DNA from 2 places in the Bacillus sp. V2I10 genome. Region 2 is predicted to be linked to the other one. Evidence: predicted binding sites of a transcription regulator. Region 2 holds the regulator's gene; the other holds the start of a gene.

Region 1 (8,574 bases), 1.6 Mb from region 2:
CGCTATCCGGATTTACAGGAAGTGAAGTAGGAAATAAATATCCGCGTGACACAAAGGTACTAAAAAAGGCATTGTCTTTACGCGGTTTAGAAATTGCCAGCGCATGGTTCAGCTCCTTTTTAACATTAAAACCATTTGAAGAAACAGCGGATGCGTTTAAAGAACACCGTGACTTTTTATTTGAGATGGGTGCAAAAGTGATTGTGGTATCTGAACAAGGCAACAGCATCCAAGGACAAATGGATTCATCGCTGTTTGATCATAAGCCAGTCTTCACAGAAAACGAATGGACGCTGCTATTGGAAGGTTTGCATCATCTTGGAGATCTCGCAGCGGAAAAAGGAATGAAAATTGTCTACCATCATCACATGGGTACTGGTATTCAGACGACAGAAGAAATTGCCCGGTTAATGACTGGAACGGATCCTGAAAAGGTTTCGCTTCTTTATGATACAGGGCACCTTGTATTCTCAGGGGAAGACCATCTTACCGTTTTAAGCACCTATATGGATCGCATTCATCATGTTCACTTAAAAGATGTACGAGCCGATATTGTTAAAAAAGTGCGTGAAGAAAAGCTGAGCTTTTTACAGGCTGTCAAAGCAGGCGTATTTACAGTGCCGGGAGATGGTTTAATCGACTTCAAGCCAGTGTTTGAAGCGTTGAGTGCAGCTGAATATAAAGGATGGTTTGTCGTTGAGGCTGAGCAGGACCCAGCAGTTGCCAATCCTTTTGAGAATGCAGTGAAAGCACGCCAGTATATTCGTGAAATGAGCGGGATTTAAAGGAGGCCGAATATGACTTTAGTAAAGACCGTCTAGAGGAAATTAATCAGGAAGTGGATATTCCGCTAGTACTGCACGGCGGATCAGGCATTTCTGAGAAAGATTTCCGCACCTGTATTACCCGAGGAATCCGTAAAATCAATGTGGCCACATCAACGTTTAACCATGTGATTGACATGGTGAACGGGGAAGTACCCTTAGCACCTTTCCATAATTACTTTACTTATCATGAACGTATAATAGTGGCGGCTGCTGAGAATGTGAAGCGTCATATGCGCATGTTTCAAAGTGCAGGGCGTGCCCTAAATCGAAGGAGGAACTGTACATGTATGAAAAATTAGGTGAATTAACAGAAGGGTATACGGAAATGACAAAAGGCGACGGCAAACACAGCGATATGATGCAGGATATCGGTATTTATGCCATGCAGGCTGGTAAATCGAAAACGCTAAGCGACAGTATTCAAGAAACAGCGATACTGCTTCTTGAAGGTGCCGTTCAAATAGAATGGAGTGGGAAGACAAAGGAAATGAAGCGTGATAGCGTTTTTGAAGAAGATCCTTGGTGTCTTCATGTTCCTAAAGGTGTAGATGTAACGATTACGGCGCTTTCAGCAAGCGAAGTGCTAGTCCAAAAAACAGACAATGATCGTATATTTGAAGCGAAATTATACACGCCGAAGGATTGCAAGAGCGCGATCGCCGGAGAAGGCGTCTGGAACGGAACAGCAGAACGTGTCATCCGGACTATTTTTGATTATAATAGTGCTCCTTATTCGAATCTTGTTATAGGAGAAGTCATTTCCTATCCAGGCCGATGGTCTAGCTATCCGCCTCACCATCATGCTCAGCCAGAAGTGTACTATTACCGTTTTGATAAACCTCAAGGCTTTGGATGTGCAATGGTCGGACCGGAAGCATACCGCGTTGAGCACAACAGTTTTATTACGATTCCAGGTGACCTTGATCACCCTCAAGCGACTGCACCGGGATATGCTATGTATTTCTGCTGGATGATTCGCCATCTGGAAAACAGTCCATGGACAGAACGAATCATGGAAGAGGAACATAAATGGCTGCTTGCGCCCGATGCAAAAATCTGGCCGGAAAAATAAATACTCCTCGCCTGCATGCATTCGAAAAGCGTGCAGGTTTTTCTGACTTTTAACATTAAACAGATATATCAGCTTTAGCACATGGAATTTCCAAGGGATGGAATAGGGGAAGAAGGAAGGTGTTTTAGGGTGATCAAGGATAAAATGCGGCAGCCTCAGAATTTCCATATCGTTTTTCTCAGTATTGTTTTTTGCTTTTGGTTTTCGATGTATATTTATATCCCAACATTCAGTATTTATTTGGATGTATTAGATATGGGATATTATGCCTCAGGAATAATCATGGGCAGCTATGGGATCATGCAAATAATCATCAGATTCCCATTAGGCATCGCGGCGGATAAATATAAAATCAGCAGTAAGTTATTGGTGGCCTTCGGGTTTGCAGTTTCATTCATTAGCGCAATCCTGCTAGCCTTGACGAACGACTTTATGCCAATCTTTTTCGGACGGTTTCTTGCGGGTGTTACAGCTGCCATGTGGGTAGTCCTGACCATTTGGTATAGTTCTTCTTTTGATGAAAGCCGATCACTAAAAGCAATGGGCATTTTACAATCAATGACTGTAGCTTCTCAATTGATCAGCATGGCAATCAGCGGCTGGATTGCTGATGTTCTAGGCTTTACAAGCTTATTCTGGATCGGTGGGATTTTTGCTTTAATCGGACTCATCCTTGTCCTATCCCTGTCTAGTGCTGACTCGGTGGAGACAGACAATAAAACAGGGGAAGCTAAACAGGGTGACCAAATTGTCAGGCATGTGGTGAAAGAGCGGAAATTGTGGTCACTAAGTCTTTTATCCCTCTTGTCCCACGCGGTTCTCTTTACAACTATTTTTGGTTTTTCATCCGTCTATTTTAATGACCTGAATGATCACTCTGCAGCCATAATGCTGCTTGTCATCGCTTTTATGTTACCGCACGTCCTTGCTCCTGTTGTGCTTGCTTTGAAAAAAAGATCCTTCTCTAACCCCTTTTTAATAATGTTCATTTGCTTTGTTTTAGGAGCTTTATCCCTATTACTGATGGGAGGCACAAACAATTGGGCTGTTTACTGTTTTTTGCACACTTTATTAGGTTTGTCCCTTGGTTTTATCTTTCCTGTTCTCTTGGACCAAGTCAGCAAAACAAACCATAAAGCGGGATCCAAAACGGCAATGGGATTCTATCAATCCATCTATTCAATCGGAATTGTGGCAGGACCGATAGCAGCAGGCTATGTTGCCAGACAAGCGGACCTTAGGGCCGTCTTTATCATGTCGTCCATTTTGCTTTTCATTGGAGGTATGATATCTGCTGCAGAAAGCGCAGCTTACCAGAAATCAAGAAAACATAATAGGGAGCATCAAGTTTCAACATAACTTTGTTTCCCTCTATATTTATTTCCTCACCTTGTTAAAATATTGTAAAATTGTAGAAAAAAAGGGGTGAATATGCTAGATTAAAAATAGTTCTATAATCCTATATAATTGAAGAGGTGAAAACTTTTGGGAAATGAGCAAGAAGAGTATTTAGATAACTACATAGCAAACAGATTTACGATGGCGATCTTGCCTGAGGTGCACAGAGGAAGGCTGTATTCGAAAGTGATTGAGGTAGAGAAAGAGCTGTTTGTGAAGCTCAGTCCTCAGGATATTGTAAACCGCAGCTGCTCTTATTTCGGTTCCAGTTATGAAGGCCGCAAAGCCGGCACGAAAGATCTAATGGGGATTACACATAAACCTCCGATTGTCATTGATCCGGGGAATTATATGTTTTTCTTTCCAACGTCTTCTTCTTCAAGAAGACAATGCGCATGGATTTCGCATGCACACATTCTTCAATATGCAGCTGCTGATTTTGATAATACAGAAATCTTCTTTACAAATGGGAGCAGTGAGACGATTTCAGTATCTTCAACTTCTTTTGAAAATCAATTATACCGGACAGCACAGCTGCGCACGATCATTACAGCCCGTATCGAAGAAGAGCATCGTAAAATGAACCTGCTGCTGTTTCCAAAGGAAAAGCAGACAAACCTCATCTACGAACAAATCATTCGTGAGCTGAACAAGCACTAATTACTTTTTTATGACTTTAAATAAATAATCCTCCATCAGTTCGCATACTTTATTGCGTATTCGGGGATTAAAATAATTGTGCTGCTCCTCGTAGCCTTTAAAGATGAATGAATACATGGTAAATGCTTCATCTCTTTGTACCTGGCTGACTTTAATGCTGTTTTTTTTCAGTTCATGGCGTACGACTGTCAGATCCTTTTGTGCAAGCTTGAGTGATTCTTCCACGATGTTAAGATAGGGCTGTTTAAGCTTGAATGGACTTTGTTCAATGATAGATAAGTCCCGGTTGAATATGGAAATGGTCATCGGGAGGTAAATGGACATTTCAATTGCATCTCGAAGGTCTGAGGGAATTCTCGTCATCAAAAAAACCTCGCTTCAACATTATAAAAAGAACGTATGTTCGATTTTATTTTACTTTATCAGCTTATGAAATGCAAGACTGTTTTATGCATGCCTCGCACCGCAATATACCCCTCTATGTTTAAAGTCTTTACACAAACGTGTAAAATAATAGCATAGATAAAGATATAAGGAGCTTACCGCATGGAACTCGAGGCGTTTCTGGATTATTTTACAATGGAAAGAATGATGGAATTTTTCAAAGATTACCGTTCGTTTGGCCCGCTGCTCGGCATAGGCCTGCCTTTGCTTGAAGCATTTCTGCCGTTTTTGCCGTTAGTGGTTTTTGTTGTAGCCAATGCCAATTCGTTTGGTCTGTGGTTTGGTTTTATTTATTCTTGGATTGGCAGCTGTCTTGGGGCAATCATCTTGTTTTTGATCATACGTAAATACGGACAGGAGAGGTTCTTCAGGATTTTCAGCCGGAACGCGACTGTGCAGAGAATGATGGGGTGGCTTGAGAGGCACGGGTTTGGTCCTTTGTTTTTACTGCTTTGCTTCCCGTTTACGCCCTCTGCAGCAGTTAATATCGTAGCAGGACTGTCCAAGGTGAGTATTTGGCAATTCAGTTTGGCTGTGCTCTCCGGAAAGTTTGTGATGATCTTTTTGATCAGTTTCATCGGCTACGATTTGCGGGCTATGATAACGCAGCCTGAAAGAACGGTCATTGCCGTTGTTGTGATTTTTTTATTGTGGTTCATCGGCAAGCAGCTCGAAAAGCGCCTGAATGTAAAAATGCTTGAGAAGAAAAGAGATCATTAAATTTACGGGGGAGTTAAGATGAGAAAAAGATACTGGTTTTTTTCAACTGTCATCACTTTCTTGCTCATTATTACCATAAAAAATCTCGTTTTCGTTGATTACAAGGTAGAGGGTGTTTCCATGCAGCCCACTTTAACAGCCGGACATCTGCTGTCCATAAATAAGGTAAATCACCGCCTGTTTGATTTCAAGCGTTTTGATATCGTTGTGTTTAAAGCACCGGGCGGAGAAGATGCTTATATCAAAAGAGTGATCGGTTTGCCCGGGGATGAACTCGAATATAAAAACGATAAGCTGTTCGTCAATGGCAAAGCTATGGAAGAACCATATTTGAAGTCGCAGAAAAAAGGGACTCCTTTCGGCAAATTAACAGGGAACTTTACATTAAAAGAAATCACCGGAAGAAAAACAATTCCAGAAGGCTATCTTTTTGTTTTGGGGGATAATCGTCTCGTAAGCCGTGACAGCCGCCAATTCGGATTGATCAGCCAGGATGATGTGATCGGGAAAGTGAAAGAGTGAACCTATTTTCTGATTGTAAAAAGAACGGCTATGCTGTATAAGACTGAGAATATAAACAGAATTTCATGAAAAGAGAAGATGCCAGCAATTAAAGGGCCTAAGCTTGCACCGGCTAAAAGCAGAAATGAATAGAGGGATACGGCAGTTGCACTGTCACGGCCTCCGTATTCGCCGATAAGTGAAATGACCGCAGGTATACAAACAGAAAGCGATGCTGTGTATAAGACAGAAAGTCCAGCTGACATGTAAAGGTTCGTGCTTGAAAATGTAAAGATAAATGAAAGGATCATTCCAATCAATGCATACCTGACAATAGTCAGTTTCCCGTATTTTATAATCAACTTAACACTGATGAGCGAGAAGAATACCCCGGTTAATCCTGCTGCTTTGCTCCAAAACAAAGCCTCATTTGAAACAGTTCCGCCGTATTCTCTGTGAATCCCTTCATAGTAAGCGACAAAAGACATAAGCATTACGAATGTAAGGAGATAACATAACAGCAATTTTTTGTTTTGAAGAATAGAACCTAAAGAAGAGAAGAATTTTTTTTGTACAGTTCCCCTCTTTTTTTCCTCAATTAAAAATACCATCCCAACTGTAACAACAGCATACATGCCTGCAAAAAAATAAAACACCGCAGCCCAATTGAAAGCTGCTTCAAGGGCCGAACTGATCAGCTGCCCGATGATGCCAGACATCAAAAAACCCATATTGATAAGGGAAATCAGCCGGGTTCTTATCTGTCTGCCTGCGCTAAACGTGCATCAGCCCAGCGTGGTGTTCGCCTGCTGTTTCTGCAAAACTTGGCAAGTGTGCGGGAATGGTATTCCCATGTCTTTTCAAGTAAAATAGAGGGAGAGAATACGAGTGAAATAGATGAAAAAATAAAAAGGCATATTGGTATGCCTTTTTATTCTTTAAAGATAAGAAAAGAGAAAAGGATGAAGACCTGAGTAAGGTCAAAGCGCTTGCGCTTGTCATAGGAAAGGATAAAATTTTGATCATTGATGGCAAGCGGATCGCCTAACTCCCCGGCCAGATAAGGCTCCGCCAAAAAAAGTCCAACCAGGACTTTTCTGTCGGATCCTTATCTGCAAGCCGGAGCTAAACAAGGCGCTTGCGCTTTTCTAAGAGAGGGGTCCTGAATGTGGGAGTAAGATTTGTTTTAGGGAGATCTGGAAGCGGGAAATCACACCGGCTGTTAAATGAAATCCGCATGGATCTTTTTGATCAGCCGGGGGGAGACCCAATCGTTTATTTGGTGCCTGATCAAATGACGTTTGGCATTGAATATGAGCTGATCAAGACGCCTGATTTAGACGGGATGATGCGGGCTCAAACATTCAGCTTCAGCCGTCTGGCCTGGAGGATTCTGCAGGAAACCGGAGGAATCAGCCGTTATCATATTTCTGGAACAGGGATTCAAATGATGCTCCGGAAGCTTGTAGAACAGCATAAGCAGGAGTTTAAAATTTTTGCAAAAGCAAGCAGCAAAAGCGGATTTATCGAACATATTGAGTCGATGATTACAGAACTGAAGCGCTATTGCCTCACGCCGCAGGATATGGAAGAGAAGCTCGAAAGGATGTCAGTAAATGCTACCCGTCAGGAAAAGGCGCTTGCTGATAAGCTTCATGATGTTATCCTCCTTTATAAACAGCTTGAGATTGAACTCAGCGGAACATATGTTGATTCAGAGGATTATCTCAAGCTTTTGGCAGAGAAAATTGCCGAATCATCTTATATTCAAAGTGCTGATATTTATATAGATGGATTTCACAGCTTTACACCGCAGGAGTATGAAGTGATCACGGCATTTATGAATCATGCGAAAAGCGTAACCATAGCACTTACAGCGGACAAGCCGTTTCATGAGCATCTGCCGCATGAGCTGCATTTATTCAGAATGACGGGAATGACCTATCATAAGCTCTCAATGCTTGCTGAAGAATCAAAGATGGATGTGGATGAGGTGCTCGTATTAAACGAGATGCCGAGATTTATAGAACGTCCGTCTCTTGCCCATCTTGAACGATATCTTGAGTCAAGACCAGTAAAGCCGTACGAAGGGAAAACAAACGCGGTGATTGCCCAGGCCGCGTCACGCCGCTCAGAGATAGAAGGGATAGCCAGAAAAATCCGCGGTTTTGTTATGAATGAAAGTTACCGCTACAAAGATCTTGCCGTTTTAATTCGGAATATCGGAGACTATCAGGACTTAATTGAACAAGTGTTCAGAGATTATGAGATTCCATTTTTTATCGATCAAAAGCGTTCAATGCTGAATCACCCTGTCATTGAACTGATCAGATCCGCACTGGAAATCTTGAATGGCAACTGGCGCTATGAAGCGGTTTTCCGCTGCATTAAAACAGAACTCCTTCTTCCTCTTGAGGCCGACAAGCAGGAAATGCGGGAAAAAATGGATCAGTTTGAAAACTACGTGCTTTCATATGGGATTCAGGGCAGCAAATGGACGAAGGAAGAACGCTTTGTTTACCGCAGATACTATTCTCTGGACGATGAGTATGTCAGAACAGATGAAGAAAATGAAATGGAAGAAATGATCAATCAGCTAAGGGATCTGGTTGTCCGGCCGCTGCACGGACTCGCGCAAAGAATGAAAGGTGCTAAAAACGGCATCGGCATGGCTGAGGCTCTGTACCTGTTTCTTGAAGAGCTGGATATCCCGCTTAAGCTTGAGCAGCTGAGAGTGGAGGCTGAGGAAGCGGGAAGACTGATCGAGGCAAGAGAACATGCACAAGTATGGAGTGCTGTAACAGGAATGCTTGATGAGTTTGCTGAGATGATGAATGAGCATTCCCTTTCCCGCAAGCTATTTTCTGAAATGATTGAAACGGGTCTTGAAGCAATGAAGTTTGCGCTGGTTCCGCCAGCAATTGATCAGGTTGTCATCGCAAGCTTAGAACG
Region 2 (8,574 bases):
TTTTGTGCACTTCCATTTATTTTCTTTCTGTCTTGTGGAGGTATATAAATAAATTCGTTATCCCTTTTGAAATTAATAATATTATTATATAACCTAGAAATAAGTAGAGATAATTTGCACCATTTTTCAAATGCATAAGATGGTATGCGCCAAGCAATGGCTTAAACATAAATGATAAAAAAGCAATTAACAATAAAGAATATAAATAAAAATTCTTATTCTTATTTAATGTCCATTGATATAACAATATAAATAAGACGGGAACCAATGAGGTGTCTATCCCAACATGAATAGGCAAAAATGGAATAGTTTTATATGGATATTCAAAAAAATTATATCTTGTCACTATTGCATCAATATATGCCATCCAAACATGAATATTGAATCCAAAGAAACCCAATAAAAATATCTTCTTTCGATCAATAAAAAAATAAAGGACAATTAATGGAATAATGATAAAACTAACATTTATCCAAAATTGCCATGTATCAAATGATGAGTAATCAACCCAATAATCAATCCATTGATTTGATACTTTTTCTTGAGTCTCCTTTAAATCATTAAGTCGATTACTTTGATCTTCTGGAAGATAAATCTTCATACTCTCACCTCTGCATAACGAATTACTACTTGTTCATCAAGTAATTTTATTATGCACGCTACTATGAAAAAAATCCCAATTTTTACAACCGTTGATAAATAAATATTTCTATCTTCAGAATGACAACCAACATTTAATTATTAAAGAGTATTCACAAATTTATCAACTTCCTTACAAATTGATAGTTAAACTCTAGAATTCCTATTGCTGAACATGTAAGGGTATTATTCAATTGTTGACTTGGACTTCTTGTTCTAAATACTCTCTATAGATGAATTTTATCGCTTCTACAATTTGTTCAGTCTGCTACTTTATTTCGGTTATCGAAGTGACACATACACCATGACTCATTCACCTTGGATTAAATGTTCTCGAGAGGTTTGTTACCTCATGAGCAACTCTTATACCAGATTGAATCGCTCCCTCAACCCAAGAAGGTGCAGTCGATGTATGTTCACCTGCAAAATGTACTCTGCCTTCAGGAGTTGGGATAAATGGGATAAGTCGGTTTCCTGTCCCGGTTTAAACATGGAGAAAGCGCCACCTGAAAATTGGTATTGAGACCAACTATGGGAAGCCCCAGTTAAAAAAAGATCGTATATTTGTTTACCATGTACTGTGGCCATGTTATCTAATGCATTTCGTATGCGATCCCCTTCAGGCAAATTATCCCATGGGAGTGTATCATCTTCTCATGTATAACTTGCCAATATAATCCCCGATCCTGTTGAACCAATTAGATGGCTAGGATAGTAAGCAAATCTGATTGGTAGATCTGTCATCATTTTCCCCCGCGGATACCTTCTACTTCCCAAAAATTTCTGTAATCCCTCTCTTCTCCTTAAGATACATCACCAAATGTCTATACTCCTGGCGCTTATTAATCATTGTCTTCTTTGTATAACCTCTCGCTAAACAATGGTACAAATATTCATTAACTAGATCTTCAATTTCCATTAAAAAAACCGCCTTCCTGTTAATTTCTCAACAGAAAAAGCGGTTTTGAATTGGTAAAATGAAAGATTAAGCATTTTTTGAAGAAAATATGATGAAGGATTAACTCAAAGGGTTTATGTATGAAGTGATTTCCGTGGAAAACTTGCCTAAAACCCGTTGGAACCCTTGATGTATAAGCTTTTTTTATTTTGCTTGATTGTTCATCATTTTCATCATTTGATTGATTTTCTTTTGAGATGGTTTCATTCCCATTTGCATCATCATCATTTTTAACATTTGCTCGTTAATTGGCGGATTTTTCTTCAAGTAACTCATCATATACTGGCGAGCAATGAAAAATCCTAGTGCTACTCCAGCAAGTAATGCCAGAACGCCTACTAGAATGACTACCCACAGATCCATCGTATTTCCTCCTTCATGTTGTCTATTTTACAGTGTACTAAACCATAGGATATTATACAACAAATACTCCGTAATTTCTGCCTTTTTAGACAAATTTTCTTTCTTTTATCGGTTTTAGCCAGCCGTATCGTTTTGCTTCAAAATCCATAGCTAAAAAACAGGAGTCAATTTTTCTCAGTATTTCAAAAAAGATCGCTTCCATATCAAAACTTCCAATAGAAGTGACTTCTATATATTGATCCCTTACTTGCAGCATAGCACTCCCCTGCTTCGATTCGCTGACGATTCGGTGATAACCTTCAGTATGAACATAATTGTATTGGTTCATTAAACTTGATTCAATCATATTATCCATTGAATCAGCTGAAATTGATTTAGTTACATATCTGATTTGTTTGTATAAGTGATGAAATTCCTTCTGCTCAGGGCTTGTCCGGAGATATTCCTGAAAAAGATGGAACAGTTTCGCTTCTCGGCCAAAAAAGTGGTTCGCAAATTCCTCTTCTATTAAATAGACATAATAGTGCCTCATTCTTCCACCCCTCCGAAATAACTGTTATCGTTAATTATAATAGAATAGAGTATTAGAAATTTGTCTAAATAACAGAGAAATGCATCACTTTTTTTGTCGAAAAAGAGAGAACGATCAAAATCGTTCTCTCTCAGAGGTGATTATTGTTCAAGCAGCGCTTTTACTCTTGCCATTACGTTTTCAACAGTAAAGCCATACTCTTTCATAATTTTATTTCCAGGTGCAGATGCGCCGAACTGGTTAATCGCAAGAACATCGCCCTCATCTCCAGTATAGCGTTCCCAGCCCAGTGGAGCTGCCATTTCAATCGCAAGACGTTTTTTAACAGCCTTAGGAAGAACGGATTCACGGTACTCTTTTGATTGACTTTCAAATCGGTTCCATGATGGCATGCTGACAACAGCAACATCTATACCTTCTTTAAGCAGGGCATCCTGAGCTTCAACCGCAAGGCCAACTTCAGAACCTGTAGCTAATAACAAGGCATCTGCTGTTTCTTTTTTGCTTGCTGAAATCGTGTAAGCTCCCTTAGAAACGCCATCATAAGCTGTTTCAGAAGTACCTTTAATTGTTTTTAAGTTTTGTCTTGTCAGTACAAGTGCAGTTGGTGACGTTTCTGACTCTAATGCAATGCGCCATGCTGCAGCAGTCTCATTACCATCTGCCGGGCGGATTACTGATAAATTAGGCATTGCACGCAGAGATGGAAGCTGTTCAATCGGCTCATGGGTTGGTCCATCTTCCCCAACAGCAATGCTGTCATGTGTAAATACATACGTTACAGGAAGTCCCATAAGTGCAGCTAAACGGATTGCCGGACGAAGGTAATCTGAGAATACAAAGAATGTTCCTCCATATACTCGCAGGCCGCCATGCAAAGCCATCCCATTTAATGCAGCACCCATTGCAAATTCACGTACACCAAACCAAATATTACGGCCGCTGTAATCTTCTGCTGTGAAATCAGCAGCTCCTTTAATGGATGTATTGTTAGAACCCGCTAAATCAGCTGATCCTCCAAAGATATAAGGAATATTTTTTGCCAGTACATTTAATACCTCACCTGAGGATGCACGTGATGCAAGAGCTTTTCCCTCTTCATACACCGGTACTGCCTCGTCCCAGTTTTCAAGCAATTCGCCATTGATTCCGGCGTTCAGCTGTTTTGCAAGCTCTGGATATTCTTTTTTATAGCTTTCGAAAAGATCATTCCATTCCTGCTCTTTCTTAGATCCGAATTGTTCAGCAGATTCCTTGAAATGAGCATAAACTTCTTCTGGAACATAAAAGTCTTCTTCAAATGTCCAAGCATAAGCTTCTTTTGTCAATTTAATTTCGTCAATCCCAAGCGGCTTGCCATGTACGTCAGACTTTCCGGACATATTTGGAGATCCGTAGCCGATTGTTGTTTTCACTTCAATTAACGTTGGATGAGTTTCATCTTGTTTAGCGGCTTCGATTGCTTTAGAAATCTCTTCTAAATTATTGCCGTCTTCAACACGGATGACCTGCCATCCGATAGATTTGAAACGATCTTCAACATTTTCAGAGAATGATCGATCTAAGTCGCCATCAAGAGAAATATCATTTGAATCATATAATACGACTAATTTGCCAAGCTTCAGGTGACCTGCAAGAGAAGCTGCTTCAGAAGAGATACCCTCCATTAAGTCTCCATCTCCGCAAATAGCGTATGTGTAATGGTCTACTACAGGATATGATTCTTTATTGTATGTATGTGCAAGATGGCGCTCTGCCATGGCCATTCCTACAGCCATGCCGATTCCCTGGCCTAATGGACCTGTCGTTGCATCAACACCAGCTGTGTGATGGAATTCAGGGTGGCCTGGAGTTTTACTTCCCCACTGTCTGAAAGATTTAAGATCTTCCATAGATAGATCATAGCCTGACAAATGAAGCAGACTATACAGCAGCATAGATCCATGACCAGCTGATAAAACAAAACGGTCACGGTTAAACCATTCCGGGTTTTTAGGATTATGATTCATATATTGTGTCCAAAGCGCGTAGGCCATTGGAGCTGCCCCCATAGGCATTCCAGGATGTCCTGAATTTGCTTTCTCGATTGCATCGATCGATAATGTTCGAATCGTAGCAATAGATAAGTCTTGAATTGAATGTGACATAATTTGATCATCCTTTCAGAAATAACATTCTACTTTCTTATCATAGCGGTACACACTTTATGATACAACCATTAATCATGAAATGTAATAGTCCATTAAGATGTGTAAGAAACTATTCTAATGTATTATGTGCAAATTGAAAAGGAATACATCACAAATTGACGTATTCCTCTTATTAATGAAGGTTTCGCTTCTTCTCATCTTTTAGTTTTTGAGGTGTTACATCCGTACCGTTTGGGTCGAGGATCGTAACGCCTTTTAATGTATTTTTCATAGAACCGCGAAACACATGCAGGTATTCCTGTCTCAGGCTCTGCTGTTCTGCTAGTTCTTCAGGTGACAAAGCGCTTGATTTAGCCTTTTTTGAAAGCTCATTGATTCTAGCCATTTTTTCTTTTGAAAGCATGATGGTAACTCCTTTTTGTAGATTTCACTATGCTATCGTACTAAAAATGACTGTAAAAGACAACTTATTGGTCTCCTGATTGTTTTATATATTCCTGATATCTTCTATGTACCGTTGCCTTTGAAACATCATGTCCAAAACCTCTTAAAGTAGCAGCAATTTCTGCAAAGGTCAGTTTGTTTTGTTTTAAGCGGACAATTTCTGATACAGGAAGCTCTTTCTTGTCCTTTCCGGGGCTCCCATGAATATTAGACAGGTTATTTTGAGGCTTAAACCCATTTTTGACCGCACGCTGCATGCCTCTTTTGATTTTCAGATTGTGAATTTTTCTCTGATATTCTTCAACAATGCTGACGATTTCAAGTACCATGGAATCAGCTTCTGAGAGCAGAAGCCTGCCGTTATGCGTGACGGAATAAAGTGTTAATCCCTCTTTAAGCAGAAAATGAATGACTGCAATTCTGGCGTTTCCCCTCCCAAGCCTTGTTTCATCCTGGATCAGGATTGCATCCACCTGCTGATTTTTGATGCAGTCAAACAGTTCAAATATTCCGTCTCTCTCTATATCGTAGCCGCTGGCCTGCTCTTCAATCACTTTTACAATATTCATGCTGTGCTGCTCAGAAAGATTTATAAGCTCTTCCTTCTGTCTTAAAAGAGATGTTTCCTGTTCTTCTTTCACTGTGCTGACTCTGCAATAGATGATGGCGTTCAGTGTTCTCACTTCCCTATTTCTTGCTGGCTATTTGATTGACCTCATAATAGGCTGTTTTCTCTATTGGTATAAAGACTTGTTCACCAGGTTTAATGACTGCTGTCTCCATGCCGTTTTTTTCCTGTACCCACTCGACAAAATCTGTCTTAGAAAGATTGTGATGATCTTTAAATTGGTCAGCAATGCTCCAGATGCTGTCCCCTTCAGTAACTTCTATATTTACGTAGTGATCCATTCTGTCTTTTTCACCAGTATAAGACAAAGCAAAGACAGCGACAATAACGACGATAAAAAATGAGAGTAAATAAGAAAATGATTCTTTCAACATAATCCCCACCTCGAAATAGAATGTTTGTTCGTACTTTTGATATTTTCAGTATAATGAGAACAAACGTTTCTGTCAACGGATTTCTCGAACTTATGTTTGTATGCACAAGAAAAACATGCTATAATCAACATAAATTACAGGACGCGAGGTGCAAAAGATGACAAAATTATCAAAAAGACAGCAGGATATCTTAAACTTCATCAAATTAGAAGTTCAAAAAAAAGGTTATCCGCCTTCTGTTCGCGAAATTGGCGAAGCTGTCGGCCTTGCTTCTAGTTCAACTGTACACGGCCATCTGGCCAGACTAGAGAGCAAGGGACTAATCAGACGCGATCCAACTAAGCCCAGAGCCATTGAAATTTTAGAAGAAGAGACTTCACATATTCCAAGATCAAATGTTATTAATGTTCCGATTATCGGTAAGGTTACAGCGGGATCTCCCATAACAGCCATCGAAAATGTTGAGGAATATTTTCCGCTTCCTGATACGTTTGCAGCAGCAGATGATCAAGTATTCATGCTCGAAATTATGGGAGACAGTATGATAGAAGCAGGAATTCTGGACGGGGATATGGTTATCGTTAAACAGCAGAAGACGGCAAATAATGGAGATATCGTAGTAGCCATGACAGAAGATGATGAAGCAACAGTAAAACGTTTCTTTAAAGAAAAAGACTTCATTCGCCTTCAGCCTGAAAATTCAACTATGGATCCTATTATTCTGCGAAATGTTACGATTTTAGGGAAAGTCATTGGGGTTTACCGGAATATTCATTAAAGATCTTTGCTGCTAAGCAAAGATCTTTATTTTTTGGTTTTATACGCTCCAGCAAAGGGAATATAATAGTTGATAAAACTTAGAAGAGGTAACCTATGAATCCCAAAATTAACTATGATGAAATAACCATTCTGCGAACCAATTGCCAATTCATATTTCCCTTTTCTTGGGCTCATGACGGCATTAAGGAGTTAACTGAGAAGCTCTTAGCCAACGGGTTTGAATTTTTTTCAATTGAAAATGTTAATCAGCAAAATATATATTACGGGGAGAGCATTGATATCCCGCATAAATGTTTAAATCATTATTTTATGCCCTACATAGAACAAATCTTATTCCCTGACAAATATAAAGAAAAAGCCATAAACCGTTATTCAAAGCCTTTAAATTTGACTTGCAGACTTGAGACTGTGCACAATTCATTTTCTATGAAAGTTCATTCAATTGATATCTACCTTTGTCCTTTCTCTATCGGCATGGTAACGATTCGAACAGACCCTTTTAATACCAATGGAGATATCTCTTTAAGTGATGCACTGGATTTTATGGATCATTTTCGCGTTCTAGAGCCCTCAATTACAGAAGAAAAAGGTACTGTTCTCTATAATGGAGAAAAGCGTTTTGACAAGACACAGGATTTTATCTTCCAGGACCTTTGCCCTTTCATCGTCCCCTTCATAGAAAAAAGCGAGAATGATCAATCAGCTTATCTGGGCAGCCTCCCTTATTTTATTGATGAAAGGATGTTCGTATCCAGTTTTTTAACGGCTGCTCCAGATGATCAAATAACAAATAACGATTTATTCAGAATCGGACATATGAATGGATATAAAGAAAAAAAACAGCCATACACCTCTGCAAGCAATCAAAAGTATATCGAAAAATACGTAAATGATCATGTTTATGACAGATGGTCCCCGGATAGTTTTCATATTATCAGCGACCATACATTTACTTGCATCAGCAGAGACACCAAAAATGAAAAACTCATTGCTGAAGAAATGTATGGCCAGCTTTATTACAACTTGATTCTGCACTTATTTTATAAAATTGTCCTTTTAAAGCTTTCATACAGCTATTCACAGCTCTATATTGACCAAAAACAAGAAAAAATGGACAAACTGATTCGATCGATCGCCAATTTTACCGCCAAATATATTTTTTCTGAAATCAGCAGCCGGACTGAAGGACAAGAGCTTTCTGTTATGATGAAAGATCGCTTTAAAATTGAAACTCTTTACAAAGAGGTAATAAACACGATGGACAGTCTTTATCAAAATCAGGAAAAACTTGCAAGCAAACGTCATAATTCTCTTTTGCTGATCTTAACGACTTATACCGTTATCTCCGGTATTTACGGAATGAATCTGGTGATTGAAGACTGGCGGGGGAAAATTGAGTGGAGCAAGCTTGCCGGTTATTCTGTTTTTGAATATATATCGCTCGTTGTCGCTTTATCAGGTATTGCTGTGGGAAGTGTGCTTGCGGGGATAGCAATTATGAGACTGCTTAAAGACTACTTTGATAAGGGAAAATCTGAAAACCTCGACTGAGTAATGCCGAGGCTTTTTTTCTATATTACTTAATAAAAGCCCCCTCCTTCACCTTCTAGTATTAATTGATCGATTGAAAATAAATTTTTTAGCTTTTCTACTACGTTAAATGGATAGAACAGCAAAATATTTGTTAAAAAAAGACGGTATGAATT

The links. The regulator LexA, encoded in region 2, represses DNA repair genes until DNA is damaged. The targets are predictions, from matches to a motif close to CGAACATATGTTCG.
Region 1: the regulator LexA is predicted to act here: its motif matches at 4,350-4,363, upstream of QFZ72_RS23840 (YhjD family protein).

The regions. Positions count from the first base shown of each region.
Region 1 covers NZ_JAUSYV010000001.1:4,698,041-4,706,614, reverse strand. The annotation lists gene iolE (myo-inosose-2 dehydratase) at 1-785, shown strand, start outside; partial or broken gene QFZ72_RS23860 (class II fructose-bisphosphate aldolase) at 815-1,126, shown strand; gene QFZ72_RS23855 (5-deoxy-glucuronate isomerase) at 1,111-1,899, shown strand; gene QFZ72_RS23850 (MFS transporter) at 1,981-3,258, shown strand; gene QFZ72_RS23845 (competence protein ComK) at 3,385-3,957, shown strand; gene QFZ72_RS23840 (YhjD family protein) at 3,958-4,320, opposite strand; gene QFZ72_RS23835 (TVP38/TMEM64 family protein) at 4,504-5,121, shown strand; gene lepB (signal peptidase I) at 5,140-5,643, shown strand; gene QFZ72_RS23825 (MFS transporter) at 5,646-6,383, opposite strand; gene addB (helicase-exonuclease AddAB subunit AddB) at 6,791-8,574, shown strand, end outside.
Region 2 covers NZ_JAUSYV010000001.1:3,058,078-3,066,651, forward strand. The annotation lists gene QFZ72_RS15445 (hypothetical protein) at 1-16, opposite strand, end outside; gene QFZ72_RS15450 (CBO0543 family protein) at 17-601, opposite strand; partial or broken gene QFZ72_RS29500 (flavin monoamine oxidase family protein) at 953-1,266, opposite strand; gene QFZ72_RS15460 (YneF family protein) at 1,742-1,960, opposite strand; gene sirA (sporulation inhibitor of replication protein SirA) at 2,046-2,492, opposite strand; gene tkt (transketolase) at 2,633-4,639, opposite strand; gene QFZ72_RS15475 (DUF896 domain-containing protein) at 4,815-5,045, opposite strand; gene QFZ72_RS15480 (YneB family resolvase-like protein) at 5,110-5,760, opposite strand; gene yneA (cell division suppressor protein YneA) at 5,774-6,085, opposite strand; gene lexA (transcriptional repressor LexA) at 6,246-6,866, shown strand; gene QFZ72_RS15495 (magnesium transporter CorA family protein) at 6,962-8,419, shown strand.